One region of the Psychrobacillus sp. NPDC096389 genome, then DNA from elsewhere that is predicted to be linked to it. Evidence: riboswitches for the same ligand, from Rfam matches in the RefSeq annotation. Region 1 holds a riboswitch; each other region holds the start of a gene.
The links. A riboswitch is a leader RNA that binds a small molecule or an ion and turns the genes downstream of it on or off. The one in region 1 is predicted to bind lysine.

Region 1 (5,847 bases):
TTTACGGGAGATTCCCAAAGATATGATCTAGCTATTTTACAAAGCTCTCGTTTTTTTGGAAAAGTGCTTGTAATGGATATTCAATATGGCAGAGCAGCCATACTCGGACCAGATGATTTAGAAGAACCAGGCTATTTAGAGCATGTCTATAATAGAACAGAAGTAGAAGCGGAAGAATTAAGAGATTACTTAAGAGAATTACTAAACTAAGAAAGTTGCCATGAACATATCATAAGAGAGGCAGGAAGTTGCAATCCACTTCTTGCCTCTCTTTTTTGTAATTCTATATTTATCAATTGTCCATAGTTCGCTTGAAAGACCATTTTCCAACTAAACTCAATCTCCAAATGGAAATTACATAAATTCGGATTTAATAGTACATCGGATAATAAAAAACCTAGAGCAAGATCATAATCGATCTTGTTCTAGGTTTTCTTGTATTGTCTCATCTACTATTACCTGTTTCACTTTCGGGGCAACTCCCGTTTTTTTAATCAGAAAATAGGCACAGCCGAAATTGCAATACTCATATAAATAATCTTTCATCGTACTTATTTTTGTATCAAATGTTGCTTTATGATTTCGATCTTCAAAAAATCCTTTCAGACGAAGCTGACCATATCCCCAGTCTCCCATAATATAATCATACTTCGAAAGAATTTCGCTGTATCGATCCAAAAAAGCCTCTTCTTTAAATGCATCTCGGTAATTTTCTATTATTTCATACGTAAAACCTTCTGCAACAATCATTCTATCACCTTCCATTAGCTATTTTGAATAGCTAGAAGTTCTTCGCCTTGCGCTTGTCTTTGCTTCGCTGCAGCGTTTACTTGCTCATCCGCATGATAACTACTTCTAACGAGCGGACCTGCTTCACAATGGGAGAATCCTTTACTCATTGCAATTTTACGTAATTCCCCAAACTCAGCAGGTGAATAATATTTTAGTACAGGTAAGTGCTTTTTCGACGGTTGTAAATATTGACCGATTGTCATAATATCTACGTTGTTTGCACGAAGATCATCCATTACTTCTAGTATTTCTTCATGCGTTTCTCCTAAGCCTAACATTAACGATGATTTCGTTGGAATGCTCGGTTGCATTTCTTTTGCACGACGTAATAGTTCAAGTGAACGATCATATTTGGCTCTTGCACGAACTCTTGGCGTTAATCGACGAACCGTTTCAATGTTATGGTTTAAAATATCGGGTTTTGCATCCATAATGTTTTGGATATTTTGTTCAACCCCTCCCATATCAGAAGGTAATACTTCAATTGTCGTAAATGGATTTTTACGACGAATTGCACGAATCGTTTCAGCAAACACTTCCGAACCACCATCTTTTAAATCATCACGAGCAACAGCTGTTACAACGACATGTTTTAGATTCATAATGACAACTGAATCTGCAACCCGTTCTGGTTCTGCTAAATCTAATTCATTTGGTAGGCCTGTTTTTACCGCGCAGAAACGACATGCACGTGTACAAACTGCTCCTAAAATCATAAAAGTAGCAGTTCTTCGTGAACCCCAGCATTCATGAATATTTGGGCATTTTGCTTCTTCACAAACCGTATGTAAATTATTTTCACGCATTAATTTTTTTAGACCTTTATAGTCTTCATTCGTATTTAGTTTAATTTTTAACCAATCTGGTTTACGTTGATGCTCTGATTTCGTAGGCTTACAAGATGTCATTTATAGCGACCCCATTCTTTATAAACTAACCACACTGTTGTCAATGTACCATATTATTAGAATTCAAACAACCTTCTGAACTCACATTCTAGGACTAAAAAATGGGGTGCGATAATTAATTATTTGCTTCTATTTTGCTTTTACTTTTGACGTTCCAAACGATGAATAAACTTATAATAATAGCCACCACCGTAAGCATTCCTAAGACTACTGAACCAGTCAATCCTAAAACTAAATAACCGATTGTCGCAATAATGGCACTAATAATGGCATAAGGTAATTGCGTCATAACATGATCAATAACATTTACTCCTGCACCAGTTGCTGACATGATTGTTGTATCCGAAATTGGTGAACAATGATCCCCAAAAACTGCTCCTGCTAAAACAGCTGCCAGTATTGGTAATAGTAATTCCGGTTCTATCGCCATGATAATACTTGCGCCAATTGGCAATAAAATACCGAATGACCCCCATGACGATCCAGTTGCAAATGCCATAAATGCTGTTAATACAAATAACAAAGCAGGGATAACTCCTACAGGAATATTATGATCTGTCACTAAATTAGCTAAAAATGCACCTGTTTCTAATGCATTGATCAAGAAAGATAAAGACCATGCAAAAATTAAAATTAGTATAGCAGGGAGCATCGAACGAACACCCGTTACGAGTGCTTTCCACACGAATCTTATATTTGCTTCCGGATTCGTATTAAATTGTCGTACATACAGTGCAATAGCTAAAATCGTCGCTGTCAAACCACCAACAAATAAAGAGAGTGGAACATCTGTGTTTTCAAAGATAACAAATAAATTCAAATTATAACCTGAAAGTTTATAACCTGTCCAAAACATTGCAAATAGTGTCACGACGATTAATGAAACAATCGGCAACACTAAATCTACTACTTTTCCATAATTATTTTCTGGAAAATTTCCTTGTAGATCTCCTGGATTTGGTTTACTTGAATCATAAAGTTCACCTGTTTCAATCGCTCTTTTCTCCTGTTTTTTCATTGCTAATAAGTCAAAGTCTGTCCAAGCTATGAAAAACACAATAGCTAACGTCGCAATCACATAAAAATTCATTGGAGCCATTAGTATAAATGCTTCCAGTGGGGTATAAGCAGTTACTGCATGTGTTGCAAAAATAACACCCAGCTGACTGATTAAAAAAGCTCCCCAACTGGAAACTGGTGACACTACACATACTGGAGCAGAAGTAGAATCGATAAAATATGCTAACTTTGCACGTGACACACGATGCGAATCAGTAATTGGTCTTGCAATTTGACCTACTGCTAATGCATTAAAATAGTCATCTACAAATATAAGTATTCCTAAAAATGCTGTTAATAATTTCGATCCTCGTCGAGTTTTAATCTTTTTAATCGCCCATACTGCAAATGCCGTGCTTCCCCCAGATAAACTAACAAACGCTGTAACAACACCCAGCAATAATATAAAGGACAAAATATAAATATTGTAAGCATTTATCCCTTCATCCCAAAAAGAAGTTTTAAATGATTCCCATAATAGTAAACCCGAACTGACCGGTGCAAAATTCTCTACAAGTAATGCTGCAGAGACAATTCCTACACCAAGAGATAATAACACCCTCTTCGTCACAAGCACCATGATGATCGCTAATAACGGTGGTAATAATGAATAAATCGTATTTTCCAAAACCTGTTCCTCCTCAAAAAATAAAAAAGCCAACCTAGTCATCCACATAGGTTGGCTTCCACTATAGAAATTAAGCATTAAAATGAGTATTTATCTTTCGTAGCTCAACATTTATATTCTCTATAAATAACAGTGTTATTCTTTTTCAAAATAACCCCAACTAAATATCGTTTGACATACAATATTTAGCTTCGGCAAACCTTCCTTTCGTATACGATCATATGTGTCATCTTCTTCGTATAGTACTATTAAGCTTTGCAGCCTCTACCTATTATTCATTTTCTTTATTGTAACAGTAATTTCTGCTATTCCCGGAAGTTTTAATCTTCAGGTAACGGGATAGGCACCTCTACGGATGGCGCAGAAGAACCATCTCCACCTGTATAAATGTGAGGAACTTGCCCTTGCACTAATCCCATTGCAACCGGAATGTTTTGTTCGACAACGCTCATCTTACTTGCAAGCGGAACAATGACTTGGACATTTACTTTAATATGAATACTTACTTCAACGTATGCATTATTAATTCCAAATTCTGTTATGGTCGGCACTACGGTTGACTGTACGTTACCAATTACATGAAATCGAATCGGGATTTTAGGACCTAAGTTACCGATAAGCGGAATATTCGTTGCCTGCCCCATCGGCACAAAAAACACGACTCCTCCTTGATCTTCCATCGTTTGCTTATCATATTCAATATCATCCAGATAAGGCAAACTTGATAAATTCCCTTTTTCTGCTTGTTCTAGATGCGATTGCACCAGACTATTCGTATCCGATAAAACACGATTAATGATTTCAGTATTAAATTTCGTCGTTACCATATTTGTACTGCCATTTGTAGATGGCACTTCCTCGATAATATCGTTTACATCTAAAACGTTGGCAGTTCTTGAATTGATCGCTTTACTAATAACCATCGATGCAATTTTATTCGTTTGCACTTCCGCATATTCCAGATATGTCGGAGTCAAACGATAGTTAACAACATAAAATACGCCAGCGACGGATAAGATGAAAAGTGCCAATAATATAGCTAGTTTTCGCTGAGCAGTAAAAATAGTTAAACGCTTTTTTTTTCGATAGAATAGCAAAAAATCCCCCTTATTACTACTATGTAATAAGAGGGAGTGTTATGCCTGATTTAATAACCGATTGCCGTACCATTTCACAACATCCCGTATTAACTCCGGCATAAAATATTCTTTCGTAGCAAACTTGAAGGAAGGGAAAAAGTAACCAAATGTAAACATATCTAGCGTAACAAGTGTATACTCTTTTTCGAGCATGAGCACTTCTCCTCCAATATATATGTCCCCTTGTTCATCTTCTACGAGTTGTTCAAAAAGCATGGCTCCCAAGTATTTGCCCCTAAACCCGAGTCCCTTGACTTCTAAATGTGGCCATTTCTCATTTTTAGACAACTCCACAATTTCCAATAATTCCGCCCCTGTCAACGTAATAACACATGGATTGATGGGATGCGGTAAACAACGGTGCAAGTCACTTGCTGTAATTGGCCCTTTTGGTAAATCCGTCAAAAATATACCCGCAGGAAACATCGCACAATCCGCTTTCGTAAATGTAAGCAAAGCTTTACCGAAAAAATGAGACATATCCGAATGACCGAACCACTCTTTATGTAAGATGCCATCATTATGGAGAACAGTTTCAGAAAGTTCCTCGTTTCCAAGTACTTCCCATTTTTCCAGTTGCAACTCGGCATCTTCCGGTTTTGACAGTGTATGTATGGCGTGTAACCTCGCTTTTTTGGATACAATTCTTTTGGAGTCATGATCATAATCCATTGTCACTTGCCCCACATAAGCACCATACTTACCTGCAGCAGCTTGTAATGTGTTTCCAACCATTTTACCCTCTTCAAAGTAATGATGCGTATGTGAACCTAAAATTAGATCGATTTCCGGAATCTTCTCGGTCATGATTTCATCTTGTGATATCCCTAAATGAGATAAACAAATAAGCACATCTACTTCTTTTTCTATCTCTTTGCAAACTTCTTTTAATCGGTCGATTGGCTGTTGAATTCGCCAACCTAATTGCTCATAGTACAATCCAAAATCTGCGGTCGCAGCTACAATACCAATCCGTATTCCGGTAGGAGTAACATGAATTTTATAAGGCAGCACCCAAGAAGGTATATTCCCATTTAAATCTGTAAAATTAGAGACAATCACTTCAAAGTTAGCAGAGGAATATAACGTATCTAAATCGTCATGACTGAGTGTAATCCCTTCGTTGTTACCAATCGTGACATAATCATATCTCGCATCATTTAGCAATTGAACATTGCCTTTTCCAAGCGTCCCTTCAGTGAATACATTAGATCTGTCTATATGATCTCCAATATCCAAAGTTAAATAAGAATCGCTCGGTCCATGACTATTATGGCGCTCTAAGAGAAACTGATGAATAGTCGGCCAATTTTCTAAATGA
Region 2 (5,847 bases), on a different contig from region 1:
TACATTTGTTAGGTATAAAAATTATTTTAAAAGAATAGTTTTCATACCTTGTTCACATCATCATGTTACGAATTTATGACATATCCATTGTACTCTCATCATTTTAGAGCGTCAAGGCATCTTTAGACTTTTCAATAATCATATAGATGCATATTTAAATAATGATTCGATTATTTTTTCACAAACTATTCCATTACCAACAAGAAATTATTTATGATAAAATAGACAAAGACAAATGATATTTACTTTTTGAAAGAAGGGTTGCTACTTGAATGATAAGGAACATTCACATGTAACTTCCTTTGGATATGAATTACTAAGAGACCACGTGCTTGCTTCTATTCTCGGAAAACATGAAAAAGATATTTTATATTGGGCTGGAAAAGACCTCGCTCGCAAGTTTCCACTTTATTCAATGGATGAAGCCATTACTTTCTTCCAAGAAGCGGGTTGGGGAACACTTGAATTAAATAAAACAACGAAAGATTCGGCGTTTTACACTTTACATACGCACAATTTACCGAAAAGCGGAAAATTGAGAAGCCACCGATTAGAAGCAGGCTTTTTAGCGGAGCAACAACAGAAAATCGGCGGTTATTTAACAGAATGTTATGATGAAGAGCCAGATAAAAATGGATTTGTTTCACTACAGGTAAAATGGGATGTAAGAATTACCAACTAAGCATTGACTGGCTATTATAGCCAGTCAATGCTTTTTCTTATTTTTTATCATGTAGAAAAGGAGCCACTCCATCGCTGACGCTCCTGCAGAGAGTCTCGTGCCATTGTATAAAATTCCAATGAATGGCTAAGAGCAATCAAACAACTATTGAAAGCAACTAATTCTAGTCTGAAAGCAATCAACTAAGCGCGAGAGCAACTAAATTGACGAGGAAAGCAACCAAATTTTATAACAGCAAGTTTACTTGGAGTGAGACAGACGATACTATGACCCTTTTTTGTAAAGGTTGCGCGTTTGAAGTGGAATGTTGCGCATATGCACTTCATTGTTGCGAGTAACGACTGGAACGTTGCGCATTTATAATTCGTCAGCATTGTTCAGCCGTTATTTTGCCGGGCAACGCAAACAAGGGACGTAGTTGTGTCACGTCCCTTCTATATAGTTAGCTCTTCATTATTGCTTGATAGCCAAGTCAAACTCATCGTGCAGTGCATTGGCAGCTGGAATCATATCCGCTTGCGGGATAACAACCGAAACTTTTATTTCAGATGTACTTACCATTTTTACCGGAATATTCTCTTGGCGTAGACGATCGAACATTTGCGCTGCAACTCCTGGATTGGAAACCATACCAGAACCAACGATAGAAACTTTCGCTAAGCCTACCTCAAAGTCTGCAAATGTAAAACCGAGTACTTTTTTATGGGTCTCTAATACCGTAATAGCTTCTGCTAACGATTCTTTTTTAATAGAGAACGACACGGCAGGTCTTACGCCATCTACAATCGATTGTACAATAATATCAACATTAATATGATTTTCTGCTAAAGTCGTAAAAATAGACGCTAATGATCCATTAAACGGCACATCATACTCAATCGTTAGACGCACAATATCTGATTCAAACGCTACCCCACGCACTACTAAATTATTTTCCACATCTACTTCCTCCTTTAAAATAGTTCCCTCTTCTTCTCCATAGCTTGATCTAACTCTAAGTGGGATTCGATAATTCTTGGCAAATTCTACCGCTCTCGGGTGAAGAACTCCAGCACCTAGATTGGCGAGCTCAAGCATTTCGTCATATTCCAGTTGCTCTAGTTTTCGGGCATTCTTAATATATCTTGGATCAGATGTAAATACTCCCTCGACATCCGTATAAATATCACAAATTTCTGCTTCAATTGCTACTGCAATTGCGACTGCGGTGGTATCTGATCCACCTCTTCCGAGGGTTGTAATTTCATTGTCCTCTGAAACTCCTTGAAAGCCTGCAACAATAACAATTTTATTTTCATTTAATAAATTATTTATTTTAGAACCATCCATTTTCTCTACTCTTGCGTTTTTATGTACATTATTCGTCACTAAACCTGCTTGCCAACCGGTAAGAGAAACGGCTTCTAATCCTAATACATTAAGCTGAATCGCAAGTAATGACATAGTCACTTGTTCTCCAGTAGATAACAGCATGTCCATTTCTCGTTTGGAGGGAATGTCTGTTATTTCATTTGCTAAATTGACTAACTCATCTGTGGACTTACCCATTGCTGACACAACAACAACGATATCATGTCCTTTTTCTCTCTCTCTCCTAATTCTGTTTGCTACATTAGCAATTTTTTCTGTAGTCGCTACAGAAGTACCACCGAACTTCATCACAATTTTACTCATGCATATTCTCTCCCTTATTTATCTGTCAGGATAAAAAAATGCTTTTCACATATTGTGAAAAGCATTGTCTCATACACGGTCAAATAATGTCCATGTGAGATAGCCCTCCAGAATACTGAATTCTGACAATTCTACATTTATTCAATGCAGAACCAACCTAGAATAGGAAAAGCTATTCTACGTTTCGGCAAATGACCCTTTCGTTTAGCGATCAACAGATCCTTTCATCTTCCCGCTAAGTACTCTTGTCAGTTTGCACCTCTATCTTCACTTAATTATAGTGAATATTAAATTGTATCAACCATACCACAAGAATATTCAGAAGACAATCACTTTTTCTGAAAATGTTCTACCATCATGTCGGCTAGTTTACTAGAAAGCCCAGCTTCCATAAATTCTTCCTTAGTCGAGGTTTGCATTTTCTTAATCGATCCAAAATGTTTTAATAATAACTTTTTCCGTTTTGGACCAATTCCTTCAATTCCATCTAAAGAAGAAGCAATCGTATGTTTCCCTCTTTGTTGTCGATGGAATGTAATGGCAAATCGGTGCACTTCATCTTGAATACGTTGCAATAAGTAAAACGCTTCACTCGTCCGCTTCATTGGGATAATTTCGATTGGATTACCATATAAAAGTTGAGAAGTTTGATGCTTCCCATCTTTTGCAAGACCAGCAATCGGTATTTCCAATCCTAATTCATCTTCCAAAATTTCACGAGCCGCTTCTATTTGACCTTTTCCTCCATCAATAATGATTAAATCGGGTAAAGGTAAATTTTCTTTTAATACACGTGTGTATCTTCTGCGAATTACTTCTCGCATTGCTCCATAATCATCATGTTTTGCAGCGGTTTTTGTTTTATATTTTCGGTAATCCTTTTTATATGCTTTTCCATCCACAAATACCACCATTGCTGATACAGCATCGGTACCATGTATATGAGAATTGTCAAAAGCCTCCATTCGATTAGGCGTTGCAATCCCCATTAAATTACCTAGTTCCTCTACTGCACCTATCGTCCGCTCTTCTTGTCGTTCGATCAAATGAAACTTCTCACTTAAAGCAAGTACAGCATTTTTCTCTGCAAGCTTTACTAAGTTTTTTTTCAATCCTTTTTGCGGAATGATTACTTTCATATCTAATAATTTCGAAGCTAAATGTACGTCAGTATTATTAGGGACATATACCTCTTTAGGTTTAATATGTTCTGGTTTAGCGTAAAACTGACCTAAAAATGTTAAAAACTCTTCTTCTGGGTCACGATATAAAGGAAAAAGGGAAACATCTCTTTCAATCAGCTTTCCTTGCCGGATAAAAAATACTTGGACACACATCCAGCCTTTATCAACGGAATAACCAAATATATCCCGACTCGTAAAATCGTTTATCGTAATCTTTTGTTTTTCCATGACCATCTCAATATTGGAAATTTGGTCTCTATATTCTTTTGCACGTTCAAATTCTAAGTTTTCTGCAGCATCATTCATCTTTTCAGTTAATTCTTTTTTTACATGCGTATAGCCACCATTTAAAAAGCTTGTAATTTCATCCGTCATCTTTTTATAAGTGGAATCCTCTATTTCCTTTACACATGGAGCTAGACATTGCCCTAAATGATAGTATAAACAGACGCGGTCGGGTAATTTCGCACACTTTCTCAATGGGTATATTCGATCTAATAGTTTTTTGGTTTCATTCGCTGCATGTGCATTTGGATAAGGACCAAAATATTTTCCTTTGTCTTTTTTCACTTGTCTTGTAATAATTAACTTCGGATTCTTTTCCGCTGTAATTTTAATGTATGGGTACGTTTTATCGTCCTTAAGCATAATATTGTACTTGGGATCATGCTTTTTAATGAGATGGAGCTCAAGAATAAGCGCTTCTAACTCAGACGATGTGACGATATATTCAAAATCAACTATTTCTTGTACTAATCTTTGTGTTTTTCCATCATGTGATCCGGTAAAATAGGAACGCACACGATTTTTTAATATTTTCGCTTTGCCGACATAAATGATGGTCCCTTGGCGATCTTTCATCAAATAACATCCAGGATCATCTGGTAATATGGCACATTTTTGTTGTATTAAATCGTTCATTTTATCACCCGTTTAAAAAAACCGGGCACCTTATCGGACCCGGCTTTAGATTATGCGTTTTTTTCTACAAATTGAACTAGCGCTTCTTTTGGTTGGAAACCAACAGCTTTGTCTACTGGTTGACCATCCTTGAACAATACTAGTGTTGGAATTGACATAATACCAAATTGACTAGCAGTTGCTTGGTTTTCATCTACATCTACTTTAACTATTTTTACTTTATCGCTCATTTCAGCGTCCATTTCTTCAAGTACAGGAGCAATCATTTTACAAGGTCCACACCATGTTGCCCAAAAATCTACTAATACTAAACCTTTCTCAATCTCTTGTGAGAAAGTCTGATCTGTTCCATGAACTATTGCCATTAAAAATTCCTCCTTTAATTACATATAACTAGATTATAGCAGACTCATATTGCTACATCTACATATTAGCTTACACGAAAAGCGCAAGCGCCTATTTAAGATGAATACAGTCTAAGTTCGCGACATCGTGTCGCAACAACTGTATGACCCGCATCGTGCGGGCCTCCGACAGGCAAATGGGGAAAAGCGAGGAGGCAGCTCCTCAGCCACCACAAACGCCTTTGTTTGCGACGAGCTTGCGCAGGAGCAGCTTTTTCACATTTGACCCCGAGGGGCAAGGCGCTGGAGCTAGATCTATACAAGTAAAAACTCGGCTCCAAAAAAGAGCCGAGTCACCTTTTAAGCATTTACTTTCAATTGTTTGAATTCTTCCGTAAGTAACGGGATTACTTCGAATAAATCGCCAACAATACCGTAGTCAGCCACTTTGAAAATGTTTGCTTCTGGATCTTTGTTGATCGCTACAATAATTTTCGAGTTTGACATACCAGCTAAATGTTGAATCGCTCCGGAAATTCCTGCTGCGATATAAAGGTCTGGTGTTACCACCTTACCAGTTTGTCCGATTTGTAGAGAGTAATCACAGTAGTCGGCGTCACATGCTCCGCGGGAAGCTCCAACCGCTCCGCCTAGTACGTCCGCAAGCTCTTTCAATGGCGCAAAACCTTCTTCACTCTTCACTCCACGTCCACCAGCGATAACTACTTTTGCTTCGGATAAGTCTACACCTTCGGAAGATTTACGAACGACTTCTTTAATGATTGTACGAAGGTTTGTAATATCAACTGATAACGAAGATACATCTGCTGATTTGCTGTCATCTTTTGCAAGTGGTGCAATGTTGTTTGGACGAATTGTAATGAATTCGATACCATCTTTTACTTTCACTTTTTCAAATGCTTTACCAGAGTAAATTGGACGGATATAAACTGCAGCATCGCCTTCTCCTTCAATTGTAGTTACATCGGATACTAGCCCGACTTGTAATTTGCTTGCGATTTTTGGAGAGATATCTTTCCCT
Region 3 (5,847 bases), on a different contig from region 1:
TAGCTGGCTTGCTTTTGCATTGACGTATTGATCCATCCCAACAACTTTTAAATATTTCATCGCTATCTTTTCTGCTTCTTCTTTGGAACGTTTTAGTACTTTTACTTGCCCGACGACACAATTGCCTAATACATTATGGTTATTAAACAAGTTAAACTGTTGGAAAACCATCCCTAGATTTGTTCTGTAGGCATGGATATCATGTTTGTCATCTAAAATGTTTTCACCGTTGTAAATAATTTGACCACCACTTGGTTTTTCCAAAAGATTTATACAACGAAGAAGAGTGGATTTACCTGATCCGGATGAACCGATTATGCTCACGACTTCTCCTTTATTCACAGAGAAGTCAATGTCTTTTAGTACTTCACGTGCTCCAAAGGATTTGCTTAAATGTTGTATATCAATTACTTTTGCCATTACTGCTCCTCCTCCGTTTTAGCTTTCTTTCGTATTTGTTAAGGTTACTTGTGCTGGTTGACCAATCATACTGTAATTTTCAGGACCGTCTAATTTTCTTTCGAAGTAACGTAGTATTAATGTTACTGAATATGTCATAACAAAGTACAAAATACACGCTACGAAAAACGGTTCAAAGTATTTGAAACTAATTCCTGCAACTGTTTTCGTTTGGAAGTATAGTTCCGTCACCCCTATTACATTTAGTACGGAAGTATCTTTAATGTTAATAATAAATTGGTTACCTGTCGCAGGTAAAATGTTGCGAATTACTTGCGGTAATACAACATGAAGCATTGTTTGTATATGGTTCATACCAATCGCCTGTGCAGATTCGAATTGTCCTTTGTCGATAGAAATAACTCCACCTCGAACAATCTCTGCCATATAAGCCCCTGTATTAATCGAAACGATAAAGATAGCTGCTGCAGTTCGGTCCATATCTACTCCAAATGCCATTGCAGAACCATAGAATATAACCATCGCTTGTACGATCATTGGTGTTCCACGGAAAAACTCTATATAAATCGATAGAATAATATTCACTATTTTCAATAAAACTCTTTTTACTTTTCGCTCAGGCGTAGGTATTGTACGAATAACACCTGCTAACAAACCGATAATTGCACCTACTATAGTACCAATTATGGAGATTAAGAGTGTCATACCTGCCCCACGAAGAAACAGTGGCCAATTATCAATGATCATCGATATAATCCACTCAATACTCATACTTTCACTCCTTTAATTAATCAATTACACCTCGGCGTAATTGCGTCCAGATTTTGTATTGCATTTAGGCCTGCGTGATGCAGGTCAGTTAGCCGTTGTCGCCTGGACGCGACGATCTTAAGCTAACTCCATTCTAGTACCTCTCAAAATCCCTGACATCCTCCCGAGGACTAGGTCAACAGGATGTTGGTTACTCTGACTAATCAGCAATTACTACTTGCTGCTTCAAGTTAAAAACCGACTGCAATAAGTAGCAGCCGGTTCGCTTGCCTCATTATTCAGCAGCTGGTTGATTTTGAATTGCTTTATCCATAATTTCTTGACGCTCTTCTTCTGAAATTTTTGCTAAAATTTCATTTATTTGATCTGTTAGTTCGCTACCTTTTTTAAGACCTACCGCTACCGCAGTTTCTTCTTCATCTGCAACAAATCCTTCGGTAAATTCAACCATTGCAAAGTTTTTATTTGCAGCAGAAGCACTAATTCCTTCCGGACGCTCGGATACATATCCGTCAATCACGCCTGATTCCAAAGCTACACGCATTGCAGAGAAATTATCAGAAGCTGGTTGTTTTTGAACACCTTCGATTTGATCAATTACACCATAGTGAGAAGTATTCAACTGACCAGTGATTTTCGCTCCACTAAAATCTTGAATAGAAGTAGCATTTTCATATGGTCCGCCTTTTTTGACAATCATAACAAAATTTGATGTGTAATAATTGTCAGAGAAATCGATTGATTGTTTGCGTTCTGCCGTTGGTGACATACCAGCAACAATTGCGTCTATTTTATTTGATTGTAATGACGGAACTAATCCATCCCACTCTGTTTTTACAATTACTAGTTCTTTCCCTAATCCTTCTGCAATCTTTTTAGCGATTTCTACATCATATCCACCCGCATATTCTGCGTTTCCAGAAATTTTTACTCCGCCGTTAGAATCATCTAATTGAGTCCAGTTAAATGGTGGGTAACCTGCCTCTAGGCCTACTGTAAATGTATCCTTACTTTCTTCTGAAGACGATCCTGTTTTTTCTGTATTGTCCGTCCCACATGCAGCCAAAAGTAACAATACGGATACGAACATCGTGAACATTAATAATTTGTTTTTCATGTGTATTTCTCCCCTTTTATTCTTAGTCTATGTTTATAAACAATAAAAAAGGACAATCTATCAAAATAGACCTGAGATGAACTCAGGTCGCAATTTGTATAGTTGCCCTAAATCCTCTACTTTACCCAAATGAGATAGCACACCACGATAAACCGGGACGTTTAAAGTGGACAGTCCTGCAATTATTCACTGCAGACCCAGCATGTAATACGGAGAAATATTTACAAACTTCGGCGACATCTCCTTCTCCTTAGTATCATTGCTTCTCAAACTCCACTAAGGACTAATAAATATCGCGCCTCTACCCCACTTATTTAAGTGAGGTTGTATTTAATTATTGTTCATAGTCTACAACAACATATACTATGTGTCAACCGCTCTTCCCTTAATATCTGGCATCCAAAATTTAACTTTAAGAAAGGTGTTTTATAACTCTTCAATAGGAAAGTTTTTACTAAAAAAGACATCTCTTTGAGCACTGCATTTGATAAAACCTTGCTGTTTCTGGTATAATGGAGAACGGATGAATTGGTGAACGAATCTTTATGCAACAAAATGGAAGTTACATTTTAAATTTTTCTATAAAAAAGGGAGTTGATATTATGGGATCTGTCCAAGTCGCAGATCACAAAGTGTCAGAAGAAATGAAAGATGATTATTCACTAGACAGAGTGCCACGAGATCAGAGAAAAATGGGTTGGTTTAGTATTACTAACATCACGTTTGGTATCGCAACGGCAATTTTTTATTTTCAAATGGGAAGCGTTATGGCACTCCAATTTGGAGCCATCAATGCCATCATATCCTCCATATACGCGATAATCGTTGCTGGTATACTCGGAACATTCATTGCTTATCTTTCAGCAAAATCCGGTATGAATGTCAATTTATTATCTAGAGGTGGAGGTTTTGGTTACATAGGTGCATCGTTAACCTCATTCATTTATGCAACAAACTTCATCATGTATTGTGCATTTGAAGGACTAATTTTAGTTTCCGCAATTCACACCTTCTTCCCCGCCCTACCAGAATGGGCACTAATCATTTTCTTCGGATCAATAGTCATTCCATTAAATTGGTTTGGAATCAAACAGCTTGATAAATTACAAAAGTGGTCTCTACCGATTTTCGGTATTTTTTTAGTGGCTGCCATTATTATGTCATTCTACAAACCTTCCATTTATGAAGGAGCTTTTTGGACGTATATGCCAGAAGGTGTTCAAATGGGTGGACAAGCATTACTGCTTTGTATCGGGATGCATCATGGAATAATGGGTCTTACCGCTTTACTTTCTTCGGACTACGCACGTTTTCTTAAGCCAAAAGATATTAAGTTAGGATCTTTTGCTATTGGATTTATCCCTCAAATTTTCTGTTTTGGTGTAATGGGGGGTCTCGGTATATGGTTCGGTGTACGTTTAGGTGAACCAAATCCGGGAGTTTATATTGTTCTACTACTAGGTATTGGCGGCGCCTTATTCACGATGTTAACACAACTACGGATAAACGTTACAAATATATATAGTAGTTCTTTATCACTTTCTAATTTCTTCGAGAATATTTTTAAATTTACACCAGGTAGACGTTTTTGGGTAGTTGTCTCGGGATTAGTTGCAATAGGCTTAATGCTCGGTGGAATTGTAGATCACTTAGATACAGCAATGACATTCCAAGGAGTCTTTTTACTTGCTTGGGCAGCTATATTAGTTACCGATGCAATGATTGTGAAAAAGCTTCTTAAAATTGGACCTCGTTATTATGAAGCTCGACATGAGTTTTTATATAAATGGAATCCTGTTGGAGTCGTTTCTCTAGTTATTTCTAGTGGTTTAGGTACAATAGCCGCATTAGGATATATGGGTTCATTTTTGCAAAGTACCGCGGCATTTTTTGCAGCTATTTTAGCAGCTATACTCACGGTTATTTTAGCAATTTCTACTAAAGGAAAGTATTATAGCAAAGGTACACCTACCGACATTCCTAAGGAAGATTATATTGCTTAATCGGTAATAATTGATTGCCTCTTTAACAGCTACTAACCAATCGATCAGCCCACCATCCAATTTATTGACTGATTTCCATGTTGCCTTTTTGACGAGGCATTTGATTCGTTTCACGCTATTTGCACTCTTTTTTTCGAAGTTGTGTTTATAGTATGCTGATCATTTGATTGGTTTTTCATTCATACTACCCCCACCATATATACTTCAATATCTTTCCACATATATAAAGAAAAAGAGTAGCTATTTGGCCTGAGAAAGGCTGGCTACTCTTTTTTTACTTTTAAAGTTTCAGATACATTTCTATCGGGATTTGAACTGTAAACTTATTGTAAACTCAGCAAATTTTCACCAAAGTTTTGTTATGATGAATGAAAAACTATGGCAGAAAGTGGCGAATTAATTGATGAAAAAAATAACTATACTACAAACAAGCGATATTCACGGAAATGTCTATCCTATTAACTATGGAAATAACGAAAAAGCAGATGTAGGAATTGGGAGAATAGCGTCGATTATTCATCAAGAACGCCTTATAGATGATCAATTAGTGCTTATTGACAATGGCGATTTGATTCAAGGAACGCCCCTAACTTATTATGCTGTTCAATACTTGCAAAATGAACAAAATCCAATGGTTGGCATTTTAAATCACTTATCATACGACGCCGCAGTAATTGGAAACCATGAATTTAACTACGGTATGAGCGTGCTAGATCAGGCGGTTCACGAATCTACTTTTCCATGGTTATCCGCAAATATTGTTAATGAAAAATCACAGCAACCTTATTTTGGTCTCCCTTATATAATAAAACAAATAGAAGGCGCAAAAATAGCTATATTGGGCGTAACAACTCATTACATTCCTAATTGGGAAAATGAACAAAATATTACCGGTCTAGCATTCCAAGACGCCCTTCAAGAGACGAAAAAATGGGTAGCGTATATAAAAGCACAGGAAAATCCAGATGTACTTATTGTTTCCTATCACGGAGGTTTTGAGTGTGATATAGAAACTGGAGAACCAACTGAAAACTTAACCGGGGAAAATCAAGGATATGCTATATGCCAAGAGATTGAAGGAATTGACGTTTTACTCACAGGGCATCAACATCGTTCATTGACCGGGAACATTAACGGAGTAGAAATTGTTCAACCTTCTAATAATGGACAAATGATCGGTAAAATAGTCCTTACGTTAAATGAAAAAAATGAAATTACGCATAAAACATCCGAGTTATTAACAGTAGATAATGTGGAAGCGGATGAGTCTCTTCTAATAATGACGGCTAGTTTCGAAGAAGAAACACAAAAATGGTTGGATCAACCAATTGGAAAAATTGAAGGAGATATGTTAATAACGGATCCACTTTTAGTTCGAACAAGAGACCATGCTGCTATCGAATTTATTAACAATGTGCAAATGGACATTGCTGGCGTGAAAATTTCCAACACCTCTTTGTTTAACAATGCTTCCCCGGGCTTCAAACCGCATGTAACGATGCGGGATATTATTTCCAACTATATGTTCCCAAATAC

Region 2: it holds a riboswitch for lysine, as region 1 does, so the genes downstream of both, ACIQ38_RS07185 (aspartate kinase) here and ACIQ38_RS09545 (Na+/H+ antiporter NhaC family protein) in region 1, are expected to answer to the same signal.
Region 3: it holds a riboswitch for lysine, as region 1 does, so the genes downstream of both, ACIQ38_RS16495 (transporter substrate-binding domain-containing protein) here and ACIQ38_RS09545 (Na+/H+ antiporter NhaC family protein) in region 1, are expected to answer to the same signal.

The regions. Positions count from the first base shown of each region.
Region 1 covers NZ_JBIWFB010000003.1:31,601-37,447, forward strand. The annotation lists gene ACIQ38_RS09530 (DUF3055 domain-containing protein) at 1-210, shown strand, start outside; gene ACIQ38_RS09535 (YutD family protein) at 409-750, opposite strand; gene lipA (lipoyl synthase) at 765-1,700, opposite strand; gene ACIQ38_RS09545 (Na+/H+ antiporter NhaC family protein) at 1,816-3,387, opposite strand; lysine riboswitch at 3,480-3,662, opposite strand; gene yunB (sporulation protein YunB) at 3,708-4,484, opposite strand; gene ACIQ38_RS09555 (bifunctional metallophosphatase/5'-nucleotidase) at 4,524-5,847, opposite strand, start outside.
Region 2 covers NZ_JBIWFB010000002.1:192,699-198,545, reverse strand. The annotation lists gene ACIQ38_RS07190 (YslB family protein) at 269-682, shown strand; gene ACIQ38_RS07185 (aspartate kinase) at 1,136-2,356, opposite strand; lysine riboswitch at 2,449-2,628, opposite strand; gene uvrC (excinuclease ABC subunit UvrC) at 2,686-4,461, opposite strand; gene trxA (thioredoxin) at 4,512-4,826, opposite strand; gene ACIQ38_RS07170 (electron transfer flavoprotein subunit alpha/FixB family protein) at 5,166-5,847, opposite strand, start outside.
Region 3 covers NZ_JBIWFB010000007.1:63,860-69,706, reverse strand. The annotation lists gene ACIQ38_RS16505 (amino acid ABC transporter ATP-binding protein) at 1-420, opposite strand, end outside; gene ACIQ38_RS16500 (amino acid ABC transporter permease) at 439-1,191, opposite strand; gene ACIQ38_RS16495 (transporter substrate-binding domain-containing protein) at 1,466-2,308, opposite strand; lysine riboswitch at 2,436-2,620, opposite strand; gene ACIQ38_RS16490 (purine-cytosine permease family protein) at 2,911-4,311, shown strand; gene ACIQ38_RS16485 (bifunctional metallophosphatase/5'-nucleotidase) at 4,715-5,847, shown strand, end outside.